4 regions of the Paenibacillus sp. FSL R10-2778 genome follow, and region 3 is predicted to be linked to each of the others. Evidence: riboswitches for the same ligand, from Rfam matches in the RefSeq annotation. Region 3 holds a riboswitch; each other region holds the start of a gene.
What was found. Region 3 has a riboswitch for cyclic di-GMP ahead of NST40_RS01930 (anti-repressor SinI family protein). Riboswitches for the same ligand answer to the same signal wherever they lie in the genome.

Region 1: another riboswitch for cyclic di-GMP. It lies ahead of NST40_RS04780 (glycosyl hydrolase); the one in region 3 lies ahead of NST40_RS01930 (anti-repressor SinI family protein).
Region 2: another riboswitch for cyclic di-GMP. It lies ahead of NST40_RS21705 (thiamine pyrophosphate-binding protein); the one in region 3 lies ahead of NST40_RS01930 (anti-repressor SinI family protein).
Region 4: another riboswitch for cyclic di-GMP. It lies ahead of NST40_RS30230 (NPCBM/NEW2 domain-containing protein); the one in region 3 lies ahead of NST40_RS01930 (anti-repressor SinI family protein).

What each region holds. Positions count from the first base shown of each region.
Region 1 is NZ_CP151956.1:1,105,140-1,109,708, forward strand. It holds gene NST40_RS04775 (sugar phosphate nucleotidyltransferase) at 691-2,064, shown strand; cyclic di-GMP riboswitch class I at 2,201-2,280, shown strand; gene NST40_RS04780 (glycosyl hydrolase) at 2,293-3,843, shown strand; gene NST40_RS04785 (glycosyl hydrolase) at 3,995-4,569, shown strand, end outside.
Region 2 is NZ_CP151956.1:4,793,005-4,797,573, forward strand. It holds gene NST40_RS21695 (YafY family protein) at 1-535, shown strand, start outside; gene NST40_RS21700 (HAMP domain-containing methyl-accepting chemotaxis protein) at 657-1,907, shown strand; cyclic di-GMP riboswitch class I at 2,082-2,178, shown strand; gene NST40_RS21705 (thiamine pyrophosphate-binding protein) at 2,334-3,974, shown strand; gene NST40_RS21710 (carboxymuconolactone decarboxylase family protein) at 3,985-4,353, shown strand; gene NST40_RS21715 (hypothetical protein) at 4,559-4,569, shown strand, end outside.
Region 3 is NZ_CP151956.1:435,502-440,070, reverse strand. It holds gene NST40_RS01950 (hypothetical protein) at 1-831, shown strand, start outside; gene NST40_RS01945 (signal peptidase I) at 833-1,423, shown strand; gene NST40_RS01940 (TasA family protein) at 1,514-2,122, shown strand; gene NST40_RS01935 (helix-turn-helix domain-containing protein) at 2,292-2,621, shown strand; gene NST40_RS01930 (anti-repressor SinI family protein) at 2,729-2,884, opposite strand; cyclic di-GMP riboswitch class I at 2,912-2,996, opposite strand; gene NST40_RS01925 (2-oxoglutarate dehydrogenase E1 component) at 3,467-4,569, shown strand, end outside.
Region 4 is NZ_CP151956.1:6,756,495-6,761,063, reverse strand. It holds gene NST40_RS30240 (EAL domain-containing protein) at 1-628, shown strand, start outside; gene NST40_RS30235 (hypothetical protein) at 744-1,310, shown strand; cyclic di-GMP riboswitch class I at 1,468-1,554, shown strand; gene NST40_RS30230 (NPCBM/NEW2 domain-containing protein) at 1,816-4,569, shown strand, end outside.

The DNA.
Region 1 (4,569 bases), 670 kb from region 3:
CCAGAGAATGTTTGGACTTCCAGCCGCTGTTGTCTGCAGATTTCCTGATTTTAACCGCTGATAGCGGTAGAAATCCGCAGACAAAGGCGGACGCTATCGCTCTTACAGTTCCAAAATTCCCCTCCGTCACTCCGTTCCCTTATCTTAAGTTTCTAAGCAATTTATAAAGTTAGGTACTCTGATTATATACCGCAGTAGCATTTGTAGTTGTCATTGTCTCTGTCTCTGTGGTGGCAACTAGTCTTGCTCTTGTAGTTGCAGTTGTTCTTGCAGTTGCAGTTGTTCTTGCAGTTGCAGCTGCCTCCCCCGGAGCAGAAGCAAATCTTTAGAAAAACGTGCTTGCTTCCGGCTGGTACAGCCCGGTACGCACGGATCAAGTATTAAGAAGAAGTTGGTTAGGTTAAGAACGGAAAGGGAATTTGGAACTGTAGAAACGGAGTGTTCGCCCGAAAGATTTCCGTAGGAAAGCTAGCTTCGAAAGCATATGCTATCCTCGGATTTCTACCGCGAGAAGCGGTTCAATAAGGAAATCTGAGGATAACAGCGATCGGAAGTCCAAAATCCCTTGGAGTGGTTTCTACCTAACAAATTTTTTTAGTGCATCCGCTCGAAATAAGGCTAAGTGGAAGCTGACGTTTTGATAACAATTCAAATATGCTCGATTTCCATAATTCAAGGAGGGTTCATTCTATGAAAATGGTACTTCTATCAGGCGGTTCAGGTAAACGGTTATGGCCGTTGTCCAACGACTCACGTTCAAAGCAATTTCTAAAGGTACTTGAAAGCCCTCAAGGTGAACCAGAATCCATGGTACAACGTGTCTGGAGACAGCTGGAGGAAGCAGGGATGGCAGAATCATCTTATCTGGCCACCGGCCGTGGCCAAGTAGAAATGATACAAAGCCAACTGGGAAGTCATGTGCCGATTATCGTTGAACCGGAGCGTCGGGATACTTTTCCGGCTATCGCCTTAACAGCTACCTATCTTTATTCAGTGGCAGGTGTTTCTCCAGCGGAGACGGTAGCAATATTGCCTGTTGACCCTTATGTAGAAGCATCTTTTTTCGATACCATAGCTATGCTTGAGGGGACCATGCTGGAAAGTGGAGCAAATCTGGCTCTTATGGGTGTTGTTCCTGAACATGCCTCAGAGAAATACGGATATATTATTCCTACCACCGAAGAGGCGGGGGAAAATGGTTTTATGAAGGTGAGTCACTTTCAAGAGAAACCTGACCGCATACAAGCAGAACAGCTCATCGAGCAAAATGCCTTGTGGAATTGCGGAGTGTTTGCCTTCCGCTTAGGGTACTTGTTAGATATTTTGCAGCGTAAAGGGTTGCCTTTAGGATATGAAGAATTGCAGAAGCAGTATAAGCTATTGTCTTCCATCAGTTTTGATTATGAAGTGGTGGAGAAAGAAGAACATATTGTGGTGCAGCCGTATGATGGATTCTGGAAGGATCTTGGAACGTGGAATACGCTGACAGAGGAAATGAGCAGCAAGCATGTAGGAAAAGGTTTTGTGACGGCGGATTCTGAGGGGACTTGCTTGATTAATGAGCTGGACATTCCGATTACGGTAATTGGTGCGAAGGATCTGATCATTGCGGCTAGCCCGGATGGGATTCTAGTTACCCATAAAGCTGAGAGCCCACGGATTAAAGAAGTGCTGAAGACCTTTGAACAAAGACCGATGTACGAGGAACGCCGTTGGGGTCATTACAAAGTTATTGATTATGTGAAATATGATGAAGGCAATGAAGTGCTGACCAAACGGATTTTTATATCCGAGGGGAATAATATCAGCTATCAATTACATCGCAAGCGTAGTGAAATTTGGACAATCGTCAGCGGCGAAGCAAGTATTGTGCTGAATGAGAAAAAACATAATGTGAAGGCTGGGGACGTGGTACGTATACCGGAAGGAACGAAGCACGCGATCCTTGCTTTGACGGATGTTGAGTTTATAGAGGTACAGACGGGGTCTGAATTAGTAGAAGAAGATAACATACGTATTACTTTAGACTGGAATGATATAGAACTACAACAATTCATTTCATAGGTCTAACCTATCTATTTAACCAATTCAAAATTTCTTGAAACAGGTAAATTGACTCAATTATCAAAAAAAGTCATAAAAACACTAAATATATCATTAATTGTCGTCGATACTTACGGTAAGAGAGATTATTTCTCTTAAATTGAAAAGGCAAACCTATCGAAAGGTAGGGACGCAAAGCTATAGGGCCTTCGAAAGAGTGGCAGCCTGGCTACCGAAAGGGAGATTATTTTGAAAGCTTACCGTACGTATCGATTGTTTGGTGCATTTCTGTCACTCGTCCTGTTTCTGACTGCACTTCCGCTTGCTGTTGGAATTTCGCCGTCTGTTGTCATAGCTGCTTCAAATTCTGGAACGCCAGTTACCCCAGGTGCCTCACCTGAAGCCGTAAAGCTGCTTAACTATTTTTACTCGATCTCAGGAAAAGGTATTATTGCCGGTCAACATGACTATTTAGAAAGTCCAGATGAAATTAACAATATGCTGAAGGGAACCAGCGGACAATATGCGGCTCTTCACGGTTATGAAATGGGTGCGATCAGTGGTCAGTCCGAAGCAACGATGGCTTGGCAACGTCAAAATGTGGTGAACAGCGCCATCAACTGGAATAAAGCGGGCGGGATCGTAGCTATGACTTTTCATGCTAACCTGCCGGGCACCTCTTATGACTGGGATAATGTGAAAAAAACACTTAGCCAGAGTGAGTTCGATAGTTACGTTACACCGGGTACCAAGCAATATAACAATCTGATCGCTGAGCTTGATAAGGTGGCCGTCTCTTTAAAAAGCTTGCGCGATGCCAACGTTCCGGTGCTTTGGAGACCCTATCATGAAATGAACGGGAACTGGTTCTGGTGGGGGAAGAAAAATAACTTTTCTAAACTATGGAATATTATGTATGACCGTTTTGTTAACGTTCATAAATTAAATAATTTGTTATGGGTATGGAGTCCGAATGCTCCCAATGTTTGGTCAGATCCTTATGCGCTAACTTATCCAGGTGCTGATAAAGTAGATATTCTGGCAGCAGATATATACGAAAATGATTACCAGCAAAAATACTATGACAGCTTATTGAGTCTAGCCGCAGGCAAACCGATTGCGATCGGGGAGAATGGTGAAATGCCTAATCTGGAGAAGCTTCAGCAATCGCAAAATAAATGGACGTATATGATGAGCTGGGGAAAAATGCTTTACGAGAATAACAGTGCAGACACAATCAAAACATTTATGAATAGCAACTATACCCTGACCAGAGATAAATTAAATACTGGTCTGGCACCGACACCTAGCGCCGCACCAGCGCCGGCACCTTCCGAAGAAGAGGGGGAGGCAGCAATTCCTCTCGCGAAGGGGCTTGCAGGAGAGTATTACAACAACATGCAGTTGTCGGGAGCAGCAGCTCTTAACAGAACTGATGCAATAATCGATTTCAATTGGCGGCAAGGCTCGCCGGATGCCGCCCTCGGGATTGATCGGTTCTCCATACGTTGGAGCGGTAAAATCAAGCCATTATATAATGAGCAATATACATTTTACACTACCTCAGATGATGGTATCCGTGTCTGGGTGAATGGGGAATCCGTGATTGATAGTTGGACTAAGCAAAGTGGTACTGAGCGTAAGGGCACTATAACGCTGAAGGCTGGCCAGCTATATGATATCAAGGTGGAGTATTACGAGAATGAAGGCGATGCGAGAGTCCGCTTGATGTGGGAAAGTGCTAGTCAAGCTAAAGAGACAGTTCCAGCAAGTGCACTTTTTCTTCCGGATGTCTCCTGATTGATGAAAATTAAAGGTCGATCCTTAGTGGCTCTGCGTTATTGCAGAGCTACTAAGCTATAGTCCTCATTAGGTCAGAAGACGATTGTCCGATAACAGGTATGTTTTTAACACCTGTGGAGGCAGTACAGCTACCGAAAGGAGGATTTATTTGCGTAAATATTATAAGAAAAACAGATTGTTGTTTACTATGTTACCGGTGTTTATTATTTTTTCCTTGCTGCCTTGGGGAGAGGTTAAAAGTCTTCCGAAGGCTATGAGTGTTTCTTCCTCTCTACCTCCGGCTATACCAAGCAATCCTTCGGCTTCTGAAGAAGCCAAGCAACTGCTGAGTAATTTGGTAAATCTACGTGGCAAAGGGATCTTGTCCGGCCAGCATGATTATCTAGAAAGTCCAGATGAACTGGTTCATAAGCTGAAGAATACTTCGGGACAAAATGCTGTTCTACATGGTTATGAATTAGGGGCGATTAATAATCAATCCGAAGAGACGATCGCAGAACAGCGGCAAGCTGTTATAGACAGTGCAATTGAATGGCATCAAGAGGGTGGCATTGTAGCCATGACCTTCCATCAGAGTTTACCGGGAACCTCTCCAGAGTGGTCCAATGTAAACAGAAGTCTCAGTCAAGAGAAATTTAATGCTTATGTTACACCTGGGACAGCTCAGTATAAGAAGCTAATCTCAGATCTAGACGAGGTTGCTGGATATTTGGGTCAGCTGCG
Region 2 (4,569 bases), 2.6 Mb from region 3:
ATCTGTCCTGCAGGAAGCTGTTTGGGAAGACCGTAAAGTGAAGATCACTTACCCACGGAATGACGAGATGAAGGAGCGTTTCATTGAACCTCTCGGGTTAGTCGCAAAACGTGGAGTTTGGTATGTAGTGGCACGAACCGAGGGTGAAATGCGGACTTTTCGCGTGTCGAGATTAATACAAGCTGACGCAACTTATGAATCATTTGTCAGACCTGAGGCTTTTGATTTAAAAAGCTACTGGGAACAATCGACTTTAGCTTTTAAAGCAGCACTGCCAAAATATGTAGTGAACTTAAAGGTGAATGAGTCTATTCTTAAAGAATTACAGCGTGAAAGATATGTAACTATAACTTTAGTAGAACCCTCTGCTAATACTGGGTGGATGAACGTGGAGGCCGAGTTTAATGCTATAGAATCTGCCTGTCGTATCGTACTCTCTTTCTCTCCTTCAGTTATTGTTTTAGCTCCTATCGAACTAGTAGGGATGGTAAAGTCTGCTATTAAAACAATTTCCACAATATATGAGGAATTTTGACATGAATTCTAAATATCTACTACTTAAAGAAGATTTATGACACTTCTCTATAGACCAATGACCTATAAATCCCCTATAATAACACCATTACATAAAATTTAATAAGGGGGACATTTTACCAATGAGCTGGATGCACAAACTTCCGTTAAAACAAAGAATTGTTGCCGGATGTTACCTCGTTGCCGCACTGTTTGCTATTCCTGTCTTAGTTACGTTAATGATTCTAGGTCAATTTCTCGTAGGAATTATACTAGTAGTTGTTCTTGCAGGTCTGACTTTACCTGTTGCTCGCTTCGTGGAGAGAACGCTTACATCATCTTTTGATGATATTGCTAATGTATCTCACAGTATTTCGAAGGGCGATTTCACTAGCAGAGCGGACGAAAATGGCTCAATGGGTGACGTAAGCCGCTCCTTTAACACAATGATTGATAAGCTCAAGAAGATTCTGACCGATGCATCGCAGATCACCCGTCAAGTTATGGATGCAAGCCGCGGAATCGAAGATAAGAACCAGAACCTGAAAATTGTCATGGCACAAGTAGCCTCTTCTTCTACTGAGCTCGCTCTTGGTGCAAATGAAATATCTACGGATATCGCTGATATGACAGAATCCATTAAAGACATTGAGACCAAAGTATCCAATTATACGAACTCCACCAAAGAAATGAACAGACGTTCAATACATACCTTAGAACTTGTTGAGCAAGGGCGCCAATCCGTAGATACACAGGCTGAAGGCATGCGTAAAAACATAGAGGCTACACAAAAAGTGGCTGATACTATTGAAGCTCTCTCACAAAATGCCCGCGGGATTACGATGATCACCAAGACCATCACAGAGATCGCTGAGCAGACCAACCTGCTGTCACTGAATGCCTCCATCGAAGCTGCTCGTGCCGGAGAGCATGGTCGGGGTTTTGCCGTTGTAGCTCAAGAGGTCCGCAAGCTTGCTGAAGAATCTACGGCATCCACAAAAGAAGTATTCGGCTTGGTCCGCAGCATTGAGTCAGATATTAAACAAGCCATCGATAATATTGCCATCAATGAAGAGGTTGTGCAGGTTCAGAATGAAATGATCACTCAATCTGCCCATATTTTCGCACAAATTGTACAAAGCGTGCAGTACATTACCGAGCAAATCTCTTCATTCTCTGCGGAGAGTGATCTTATGCTAGAAAGTGCCTTGAAAATTTCCAGTGCAATTGAGAATATCTCAGCAATCACCGAAGAAACTGCTGCTGGCACGGAAGAGGTATCGGCGGCTATGAATGAACAGATTAATGCCCTGCAGTCTGTTGCAGAAGAAACGGAAAAAATGACCCAGGCCGTATTTAATCTGCAAAAAACCATTCATATCTTTAAATTCTAGTTCAAAACTATCAACTGCCACCTAAGCTGAGTCTTAGGTGGCAGTTTTTTTCGCGAGGCAAAACTTCATCTCTTGGACAAGACTTTCGTCAAATTTCGAGTTTTTTTAGCGGATTATGTTGACAAAAATTAATGAGGAATATATTGTAAAGGAAAATTATTCTTATCAACTATAAATTAATATTGGCAAAATCCTCGAAAGAGGATGACGCAAAACCATGGATCTACAGCCTCATTTTTTCGTTTGAGGCCATGATTGCCAGGTTGCAGAGGAACCAGGACGGCTGAACTATTGTTCAGTCTTAGCGGCGCCTTATGCCACCAACCTGTGCTTACTATAGAGCACAGGTTTTTACTTTTTGAGTATATTGATCTATCGTATCTATTCGGTAGATTAATAACTAATATATATCAAAAAACTTGTGAGGTGTTTCTTTTGAAGACAGTCGCAGATTACATGGCGGAAGCACTACGTAACCTTGGAGTCACACATTCTTTTGGGATCATTGGCAAATCCATTTGTCCAATTGTTCTAAAGATGGTGGATTACGGTATTGAATTTATTCCCGGCAGACATGAAGCAAGCTCCGGATTCGAAGCAGCAGGGTATGCGCTGAAAACGGGTAACCTAGGCGTAGCATTTGGTACTTCGGGTCCTGGGGGAACTAACCTGCTTACAGCAGCAGCACACGCGAAAGCTAACAACCTACCTGTCCTATTTATTACCGGCCACCAATCCATTACAGAGCTTGGAATTCCTCAATGTCAGGACTCCACCTCTTTTCTGGCTGATTTAGCTGATATGTTCAGACCTGCCACCTTGTTCAGTAAATTGGTTGAACGTGGGGATCACTTCGGTACTATTTTTAATCATGCGATTTCTGTGGCCCTGACCAAACGGGGTCCTGTTCATCTTTGTATTCCTTTTGATGTACAAACTGAAGTATTGGAAGAATGCAATATAGTAATCCCAGAAAGAGAATCTCTAATTAGTCTAGCTAATATCGATAGAGTCATCGATGCTATTCAAGCTGCTAAGAATCCTTTGATTATTGCGGGTAAAGGAATTAACCGCTCCGGAGCACATAAAGAGCTTGTTCAACTCGCAGAAACTTTTAATATTCCTGTAGTAACATCTCCTGGTGGAAAAGGGGCTATAGTCTGGGATCACCCACTCTATCATGGTCCTATTGGCGTTGGCGGTTCGACCCACGGGGACGATTTATTGAATAAAAGCGATTTATTTATAGTGCTTGGATCACGTTTAAGTGATATGACCATCTGTAATCTTAAACGGGAGAATCATCCAGCAACTTTAATTCAATTTGATATTGATCCAACCTTTGTCGGAAAAATACTATTGTCCAAAACGATACCGGTCACCGGGGACCTGCGCGATAATTTGGTGCACTGCCTAAATCATATTGACCCAAGCACAATCACCAAACGTGAGGCTTTGGCCGATACGGATTATTCAGAAGAGCTTCCAACCCTCAAGAATCTTTCCCTTGCTTCGGTAATGAGTACTTTAAGTGATTTGATCCCTTATAATAATTCAATTTTCGTTGATGATGGAAGTCATGGATTCCACGCTGCAAAATGGTACAAGGTTAAGAAACCGGGCAGCTTTGTTTTTGATGCGTATTTTGCTTGCATGGGTAATTCGATCGGCATGGCTATTGGTGCAAAAGTTGCAGCTCCTGAAGAAACTGTCCTCTGCATTACAGGTGATGGTTGTTTCATGATGCTCGGCGCTGAGATTAACACCGCTGTCTGCAAAGATATCCCTGTCATCTTTATCGTGGTCAATAATAAGCAACTAGATATGGCTCTTAAGGGTATGGAGAAAACCACAGGTCGTATCGATGGAACTCTATATGAAGTACCAATGGACGCCGTGAAATTCGCTGAATCTCTAGGTGCTAAAGGCTACAAATGTGAGACTGCGGATGAATTCACAGCTGCAATTAAAGATGCGGTAGCTCTAAACCATGTTGCCGTTATTGAACTGCTAACAGACCGTGATGAAGTCCCTCCGACTGCACACCGTACTTTGAACCTAAACTAGGAGGCTAACCATGAAGGAAAATATCAACAGTGGTCTCAACCACTTCACGAATCTATCAGGAGACTATGGCGCAAAAGCACTAGCTCCAATTAAAGACCACTTCCCTGACTTGGCTGAATTTATTATGGGGAATGCCTATGGCGATATTTTTCAACGTAATACTATAGCCCCTGACTGGAAGGAAATCGCAGTCATTTCATCTTTAATTTCAATGGGTCAATTCGAACAGTTGGGCGTTCATTATGTCATGGCCCTTCGTGTTGGAGTTACAGTAGAACAGCTTAAAGGTATTCTATTACACTTAGTACCCGTTATAGGGGCACCTAGAATCATCACAGCTTTTAATATCCTGCTTGCAACCATAGAAGAAATCCAATAACCCAACAGTTCGACAACAATATACAAAATTCGACTTTATTATTGCATACACTTGAAAAATATGCCTATAATAGAGTCGGAATATCCCATTACTTGCTGTATAGTGTCGAATTTTGACTTTTATAAAACAGCTAAATGGATATACATGGCTGGATATTGCAGTCGAACTGTTTTGGACAAATTCAATCTATGGGAGAGATTTAGGCATGGGAAGTTT
Region 3 (4,569 bases):
ATTTGGAATCAAATCCACAATGAGCTAAGTGCAGCAGCAGCCTTACTCTTCCAGATAGGAGGATATATGACTTCTCTAGATTCCAACTGTCTAGAAATCAAGGACGAGCAATTTTTCAGAGATTTACAAAGCAGCCTGAATCAAAGCGGTGTGATCTCGGAATCCTTGAATGCTTCCTTAAATGGAGTTATTAGTTACCTAACCTCCATACACGATGTCGGTCTTCCATTCGCTTCGGTAGTTACCAGTGATGTTTATGGACAACTTGAATTACGCGAAGGAGAGTTCCCACAGCCACTGCCATTCCTGATTACCTTCACTCAACCAGACGGCGTGATCTCTAGCGACCTCACCTCATCTTATGAAGCTCTAAATACCGAATTGACTAACCATAAAGAATCGGCAACCTCAGGTATCACTACCCTTCAAGATAAACTCCAATTGATCAGTCAGACTCGCGAGCAAAAACTAGAAGAGCTTGAAAAAGCTCGGCTAGAAGAAGAGCAAGCAAAGAAAGAAGAAGAAGCGAAAAAAGAAGAAGAACGTTTGGCTGAGGAGAAAAAGCAACAAGAAGCCGAGGATAAAGCGAAAGCTGAGGCAACCCCTCCAACATCAGGCGAAACTGCTCCGGAAGCCCCAAATAAAGAACAACCTGAAGCCCCAGCCACTGACCCGGTAAAGCCGGAAATTGACGAAGAGCTCACAATTCCAAAAGATGTCCCTCAGCAAGAGGCTCCACAAGAGACGCCAAAGGCGGAAGACAGTACGACTACCCCGCCGGTAGCAACCCAAGCTCCTTCGGACCCTCAACCTGAGAAAGGTGGAGAATAAGATGCGAATTAAAAAAATTATCAATAATACCCTATCGAGCTTAATGCTTGTGATCTTTATTCTGCTGGTGGCAGCCGTAGTGTTATCCAAGGCCTCCGGCGGTGAACCTGCTTTCTTCGGATATGAGATCAAAACCGTACTCTCAGGATCGATGGAACCAGGAATTCAGACAGGCTCAATTGTCGCATTAAAACCCGGAGGGGATATGAATCGTTTCAAACCAGGCGATGTCATCACCTTTAGGAATGAAGATAATCTGCTCATTACTCACCGGATTGTAGAAGCGACCGTCAATAACGCTACTGGTGAAGCTGTTTATCGCACTAAAGGCGATAACAACGACGCGCCCGACATGAACCCTACCAGTTCTGTGAATGTTGTAGCTCAGTATACCGGGGTCACTGTACCCTATGTCGGTTACGCTATGAATTTCGCGGTTTCCAAAGCTGGAAGTGTAGTCCTCATGATCGTGCCTGGCTTGATGCTTCTGCTCTATGCTCTGTATACCTCTTGGAAGGCTGTAGCTGCATTAGAAAAGAAAAATGCTGCCCTACTGCCAGCGTCACCGCCCCCAACAGAAACACAGCCCTAAGTTGATTGTCCACTTCCGCTTACGAACCGGAAGATACAATATATAAATTTTATAAAAAATTCAAACACAAATTTGAGGAGGAATTTTATTATGGGTATCAAGAAAACATTGGGTCTTGGCGTAGCATCTGCAGCACTGGGTTTATCATTAATCGGCGGAGGAACCTTCGCATACTTTAGCGACACTGCGCAAAGCACAGCTACATTCGCAGCGGGCACGCTCGATCTGAACTCCGACCCTTCTGTCATCGTTAATATTCCTAACCTGAAACCAGGTGATACGGTAACTAAATCCTTCAAATTGAAAAACGATGGTTCGCTCGATATCGGATCTATTATTCTGAATACATCGACTCAAATCACGGATGCTAAAGGAGATAACTACCTGGATTTAGCCGAGTTCATTAAAGTTAAATTCCTTAGAAATAATGATAAAGGAGTACCTATCGTCTCTCCTGAAAATGTAGTTTATGAGACTACACTTGCTGCTTTAAAAAGTCAGCATCCGGATCTCGTAAAAAATACAGGTTGGGATCAACTCTTTACCGAAGCATCCGGTATTAAAGCCGGTACCAACGACAGCTTCTCCGTCCAATTCGAATTTGTGGAAAATAACCAAGATCAAAATATTTTCCAAGGCGATAGCTTAACACTGACTTGGGATTTCGTAGCTAAACAAGGTGCGAAAAAAGACTACTAAGATCAATAAAGTAATTTAATAAAATACTCGAAGAGCAGCAGATCCTGAATCCGGCCACGGATAAGCAGATTGCTGCTCTTCTCTTTACAATAAACTTTGTCCGATTTATTGATATTTGCTATACTAATAACAAAAATTACGGAGGGGCGTCAGCATAGTGCCACAGAATATGGGCCAACGTATCCAGCAGCTCCGCCTAGACAAGGGTTTCTCCCTATCTGAGCTTGCGGACAGAGCAGATGTGGCTAAGTCGTATCTTAGCAACGTGGAGAGAAACATCCAATCCAATCCATCCATCCAGTTTATCGAAAAAATCGCTGACGCGCTTCAGGTATCCATTCATGCCCTACTCTATGGAGAACCCAATGATGCAGAGGAATCACATTTAGATTCGGAATGGTTCCGATTGGTGCAGGAAGCTATGGACTCAGGCATTAGCAAACGCGAATTCAAAGAATTTCTGGACTATCAGAAATGGAAGCTCGATCAAAAGGATTAATACTTCCTACTAATCTGGTACGATCCTCTCTTCTACTAAATCATACCGAAAAAGGACACAGCGAAGAACCGCTGTGCCCTTTTTCGATATGTAACCCCTCTAATGTATTACTGCACGATCTGCACAGTTTTCTCATGAAAGAACTGGCGGATTTCATCTGCCTTAATGCCAGCCTTCTTAGCTGCTAATAATAAATGTACCCACTCTTGATCCAGATCAATAAACTGCTGTTCTCTGTTGCTACCCTGGTTGGACTTTTCCAAAAAATCTCCCCCTAAGATTTTACGTCCCCAGGCAATCCGGCTGTCATAGTATCTCTACCTTAGACCCGCGACTTTGTGCCCCTGCCTTTCGGCAAGTTTACCTTTTACTGGACCCTTTTCACGAAAGGATCTACTTAAAAAACTATAAAATTACTATCTGCAATAACATTATACAAAAAGAAAGCGGAAAAGTGTGTCGATTCCTGGTTACTTTCTATTTTAAAAACGAAAAATAAAAGATTTTTTTTCAAAGATCTTGTCCGATTATCACGATACTCGTCCGTTACATAAAATAAATTGTACTAGCAAAATAAATATTTACTGACCTAATAGTTAAAAATAAGGATAATAGAATCATTTTAATAGGCCTTTAGAATGGGTAATGAGAAGAAACACCCTTCTTTTCATTAGAACAAGCTAACCCATACCATTTTGCGAACGTATTGGACGAAAGAATGAATTGATTACAGTGGCCGAAAGTAGCACAATAAGATGAGAAATGAAACCGCAATCATCACAGCTCCAGTAAGCGTTGACACAAAATGTCACGTATGGAGTTCATCCGTTAAGGAGGATGTATTCATGGCAGCCAAAGAGCCCTATAACGAATCCATTTGGAGTAAGTATTACGGACCCAATTTAGGCTACATTCAAGAAAGATATGAACAGTTTGTGAAAGATCCCTCCACCGTAGAAAATAATTATCGCGAGCTTTTTACAAATTCGGGACCTCCTCCCCTAACTCCGGATAGCGAACCGGCTCCTCAGCCGCGCATCTCGGGAGACACCGAATGGCTTAGAAAAGCAGTAAGAGCTTCCAAGCTAATCGCCAATATTCGTATATATGGCCATATGGCCGCTGAAATTGATCCGCTGGTACGCGATCAGAATCCCATGGCAAAATATCTTGAGCTTGAAACCTATGGGCTGACCCGCGAAGACCTGATCGCACTGCCTGCCACGCTTATATGGGAAAATGCGCCGAATGATGTGCATACCGGATGGGATGCCGTGCAACGTATGCGTCAGGCATACACCAAGACTATCGCCTATGAATTCGGGCATGTGCATGAAGAAAAAGAACTGCAATGGCTAAATAGGCAGGCAGAATCCACCAGCTCACCAGCACCCCTAAATAATACAGAACGCAAAGAGCTCCTGAACCGCCTGATTCAGGTAGAGCAATTTGAAACCTTCCTCCACAAGACTTTTGTAGGTCAGAAGCGTTTCAGTCTTGAAGGCAATGATGCTCTTGTGCCGATGTTAGATGAAATCGTACGTGCTGCTGCACATGACGGTGCGGAGCATATTTTGATGGGCATGGCGCATCGCGGCCGCCTCAACGTTCTTGCACATATTTTGGGCAAACCTTATGATATCATATTTTCAGAGTTTCATCATTCTCCGAACAAGGAGCTTTTCCCTTCCGAAGGCTCCACAGGCATTAACTATGGTTGGACAGGTGATGTGAAATACCATCTCGGTGCAGACCGTGCTGTCCGTGAAGGAGAAACCGTACGCACAAGAATAACACTAGCGAATAACCCAAGTCACTTGGAATTCGTCAATCCTGTTGTGGAAGGTTTCACTCGTGCCGCACAAGAAGATCGGAGCACTGCAGGACTGCCGAAGATTGATACCAGTAAAGCTATGGCGGTGCTGATGCATGGCGATGCTGCTTTTCC
Region 4 (4,569 bases), 610 kb from region 3:
ATACGAGCTCCTATCCAGATTTAAAAAAGAAGACGGATCTCTTATCTATCCTAATGAGATTTTTGCGGCGGCACGTAATCGTGGGCGTTTATATGCTTTAGACCGGTTATGTAGAATGACGGCTGTAAAATATGCTGCACCCTTAAATAAAAAAACGTTTATTAATTTTATCCCAACGTCGATCTACGCTCCAGAGTTCTGCTTAAGATCAACCGTTGAACTGGCCAATCAATTAGGCGTCGATCCTTCTCTTTTTGTCTTTGAAGTTGTTGAGACGGAGAAAGTGGATGATCTCGCTCATTTGAAAGCTATTTTGACATATTACAAGGATCGGGGATTTGAATACGCTTTAGATGATGTTGGTGAGGGCTTCAGCACGATCGAGATGTTATTGGAGCTTAAACCCCATTACATGAAGCTGGATATGAAATATGTTCAGGGTGTGTCCAGCGATCTGAACAAACAGAAAATAGCAAAGCAATTTTTAGAAAAAGCTTTAGAAATCCAATCCGTTCCTTTAGCAGAAGGTGTGGAGTTTAGAGAGGACTTTGAATGGCTTAAGCAGAGTGGTTATCAGTTGTTTCAGGGATATTTATTTGGAAAGCCTGATCCTATTCCCAAACAGTAATCCTAATGAGTATATATCCGTCCAGAGGATGAGATGAATTTCAGGTCAGAGTCTGAGTACAGCCAACCCCCGGGGTTGTATAATTTAGGTAATTGAAAAGGGGGACGGGATGGATATGAAATGGCATCAATTTGTAACGCGCTGGGCAGATTCTAGGGGCTTTGATGGACGAGAGATTGATTATCAATGGCCTTCTCCCTCATTTCCGGTCATCAGTATTCGCAGTAATCTAGGGCGATACTCAGGTCAAGCGTATGGTCGTGGAGGTAAACCCCGTGTGAAGACAGCCGTTGGATTAATCGCTATTGGAGATGTAGCTGTCGGCTTGATTTCCATAGGTGCGATAAGCGTGGGCGTATTATCCTTAGGAGCAATATCACTGGGAATGTGGTTAGCGATCGGAGCAATAGCACTTAGCTGGCTTGGCTTCGCAGTGGGAGCGATTGCGATTGCAGGCGTGGCTGTAGGAGCGATCGCAATCGCGGAAAAAGCGTTGGGGGCCATCGCCATAGGGGATACGGCGTTTGGTGCGATAGCGATAGGCAGGATCGCTGGGGGTGCCATAGCTATCGGACAATGGGCATATGGTGTAATCGCAGTTGGCGAACATGGTTTCGGATTAATTCCCGTCACGGGCGATGTGTGGAATTGGTTCCGGCGTTTGTTTGGATCGGGGAGTTAAGTAGACCTACAGTCCTAAAGGATGCCCTTCTCTTCCGGGATGGTCGATAAATAATATCTATCACATAAGAAAAACTAATTGCAATTACCTATATTCATTTCATACCAATTAATCATGCGATCCGATCTAGGCTTATGTTACTCTTTGAATGTATTCGAAACTTCATAGGCAAACCTATGGAAATGTAGGGACGCAAAGCTAAAGGGACTAAGGTTATCATAACTATTGTCAGCCAGCTGCCAAAGAGTGTGTAACGCTTTTTGTTAAAATATAAGATATTAAGTATAAGTTATACACCTATACTTAATATCTTATATTTCTCGCTTAAACGCTTACCGTCCTTATAGGACGCCGAAGGCGTTTATGCTTGTTAAGGTTTAATAAAAATTAAGTCTTAATTTTTAGGCGACTTTATACGCAATCAAGCTACTCTTTTGGGGTAGTTTTTTTTGTGCCCATTTTTGGGCACTGGAGAGATTCATATGACATCTGGGGGTAAGAAGAGATGAAGAAAATGATTGCGATCGCTACATCGGCGGCCATGTTGGCCAGTTTTTCGAGTGAGGCAGGTTATGCTTTAGCAAGTGAGGCAAGCAAGGTAAATGTAACAAAAAAAGTGGCGCAAAGTAAGGTTAACTTATTAAGCAACGCTTCGGTTATTCCGTTTGAGCTGTACGGCAAGGATGCTCTAAATGCCTATAATGAGGTTTTTAGAATGAATCCAGCAAATATTAAATCCATCACAAATAACGGTGGTAACTACTCAGGCTCGCCTATAGCTAAGGCTATGGATGGGGATATGAGCACGCATTGGGAGACTGGCAAACCGAATAGTTCAACGTTTACGAATGAGGTTGTGTTTGTTTTCAATGAGTCCACTGAATTAAATAGAATGGTATACGCGGCTAGGCAATCCGGTGCGAAAGGTAAAGGTTTTGCTCAAGAATTTGATATCTACGGCTCCACTACCGATGCGGGTGATTTTACGCTCGTGTCTTCTGGAGAATATACAGGCTCAACCGGTGATGTAGTGGAGATTCAGTTCGCACCTACGGCATTTAAGAGACTTAAATTTGTCTTCAAAAAAGCGAACCAAGATTGGGCGAGTGCGGCTGAATTTTCATTTTATAAAGAGGATAGTGTCTCTGCTAAAATGAAAAATTTATTTACTGATGATACCTTGAGCCAAGTTAGTGCTGCCTTTGATACGGCAGAGAAATTAACAGCTTTAGAGAATGAAGTGCAGGCACATCCACTGTATGCGCAGTTTAAAGAAGAGATAGAGAATGCAAAGATCCTTTTGGAGAACCATCAGGTAGAGGCAACGGCAGCCAAGGTTTCGAAGCTAAAAGGGTATGGAACAGCCTATGAAAATGCCTATAGCCAAGCTTATAGAATGCCGAATGCAAACGTATCAAAAGTAACGGTGAACGGTGGAAGCTACTCAGGTACGAAGCCTGAATATATGCTGGATGACCAGCCCACTACGCATTGGGAAACGAACAAAAACAATGATGCAAGCTTCACGAATGAAGTCGTGTTTGAACTAGCGCAAGCGGAAGTGCTGGACAGAGTGGCTTTTTTGGCTAGAGATAACCGCAAAGGATTCCCAGAGGCTTTTGAAATCTATGCATCAGAGACGAGTAAAGGAGAGACCTTCCAACTTGTATCTAGCGGAACCGCGGTTAGTACCAATGACTTTCTGGAATTTAAATTCGAACCGACGAAGTTTAAAAGATTAAAATTTAAGTTCACAAAAGCTAATATCAACAGACCTTTTGCGGCTGAATTTAGATTTTATACAGAAGATAAAGTAAGCGAAGCTGTAAATGGTATTTTCACAGATGGAACGATGATTGCGGTTGTGCCTGCTTATAATAGCGTCGAAGCAATCAACGAATTAGAAGAAGCGGCAAAAGTACATCCGCTCTATCCAATCCTGAAAGATTCTTTGGATTTAGCTAAGAAGCTAGTGAATGGTGAAGTTCAAACCGAAGGCACCATCATTGAGGCGGAACAACGTGGAGATATGAAAAAGCATGCGCAGGAAAACCTGAGAATTGGTTTTGGTACGAACAACCAGCCTACAGGTCTCGTTGCAATGCCTGGAGATACGATCAACGTTTATGTGGACGCAGCTTCTAACGATAAGCTACCTTCTTTAGTCTTTTCTCAACAAGAGGCCGCTTGGAATGTTTGGGCTAGAGGTGTGCAATTGCGTCCAGGTAAGAACATTATAACCGTTCCTGAATTTGCTACGAATAGTTATTATGCACATGAAGTGACTAAGGGCGGTACAGTGTATATCGTCAATCCATATACAGCTGAGGAACAAGGGAAAGCGCCATTGATCCGCTTCGAAGGTTTAGAAAAGATTCCTTTTATGACCAAGACCACGGATCCAGAACAATTCAAAACCTTCTTAATCACATACAAACAAAGACTGGACGAAGATAAAGCGGCTCATCCAAATGTTCAAGATCGTAAACTCATAGATGTGGTAGAAATGGCCAGCGATCATGTTATTTTCACAGGAACGGCGACGGAGGCGTACAACAAATATATTACGCAAGGAAATAACCCGCTGGACACCGTAACTGGGTATGACACCTGGATGAAGAGTATTTTTTCCTTCTATGGCTTGGATGGCAGTAGTGAGATTCATGATGCCAAGCTAATTCGTGAGAATATTCGATTAATGCAGCCTTATGGTGCGATGTATGCAGCGGGAGATCATACAGGGATCCAACTTGGAACAGTAGGAACCATGTTAGGTGATTTTAATAAAGCCTATCCGGGCTGGGGACTGAATCACGAAATTGGGCATCGCTTGGCTATGGGTGAACGGGAATATGGCGAAGTAACTAATAATATGGTGTCTATGTTTATGTCTGTCGCGGCAAATTCGATAGATAATCGTATACCGTATGAATCAGATATCTATAAATATGTCCTCGAAGAAAATAAAGTGGTTATGAATCAGCAGGGCTTATTTGCACAACTCGGAGCCTATTGGCAGCTGGAGCTGGCACATCCGGGATACTGGACAGAGCTGACCAAGCTATATCGGGAGCGGAAGGTCACCCTTACCAACGGTGACAATTCCAAGCAGCAGTATTTGGTGGAGTTCTCCTCCGAAGTACTGGGATTAGATTTAAGCAGCTATTTTGCCAGACATGGCTTCACTGTGAATCCTGAGACAAAAGCGAAAGTAGCCAAGTATCCGGCACCGCAAAAGTTATGGTATTTAAATAACTCG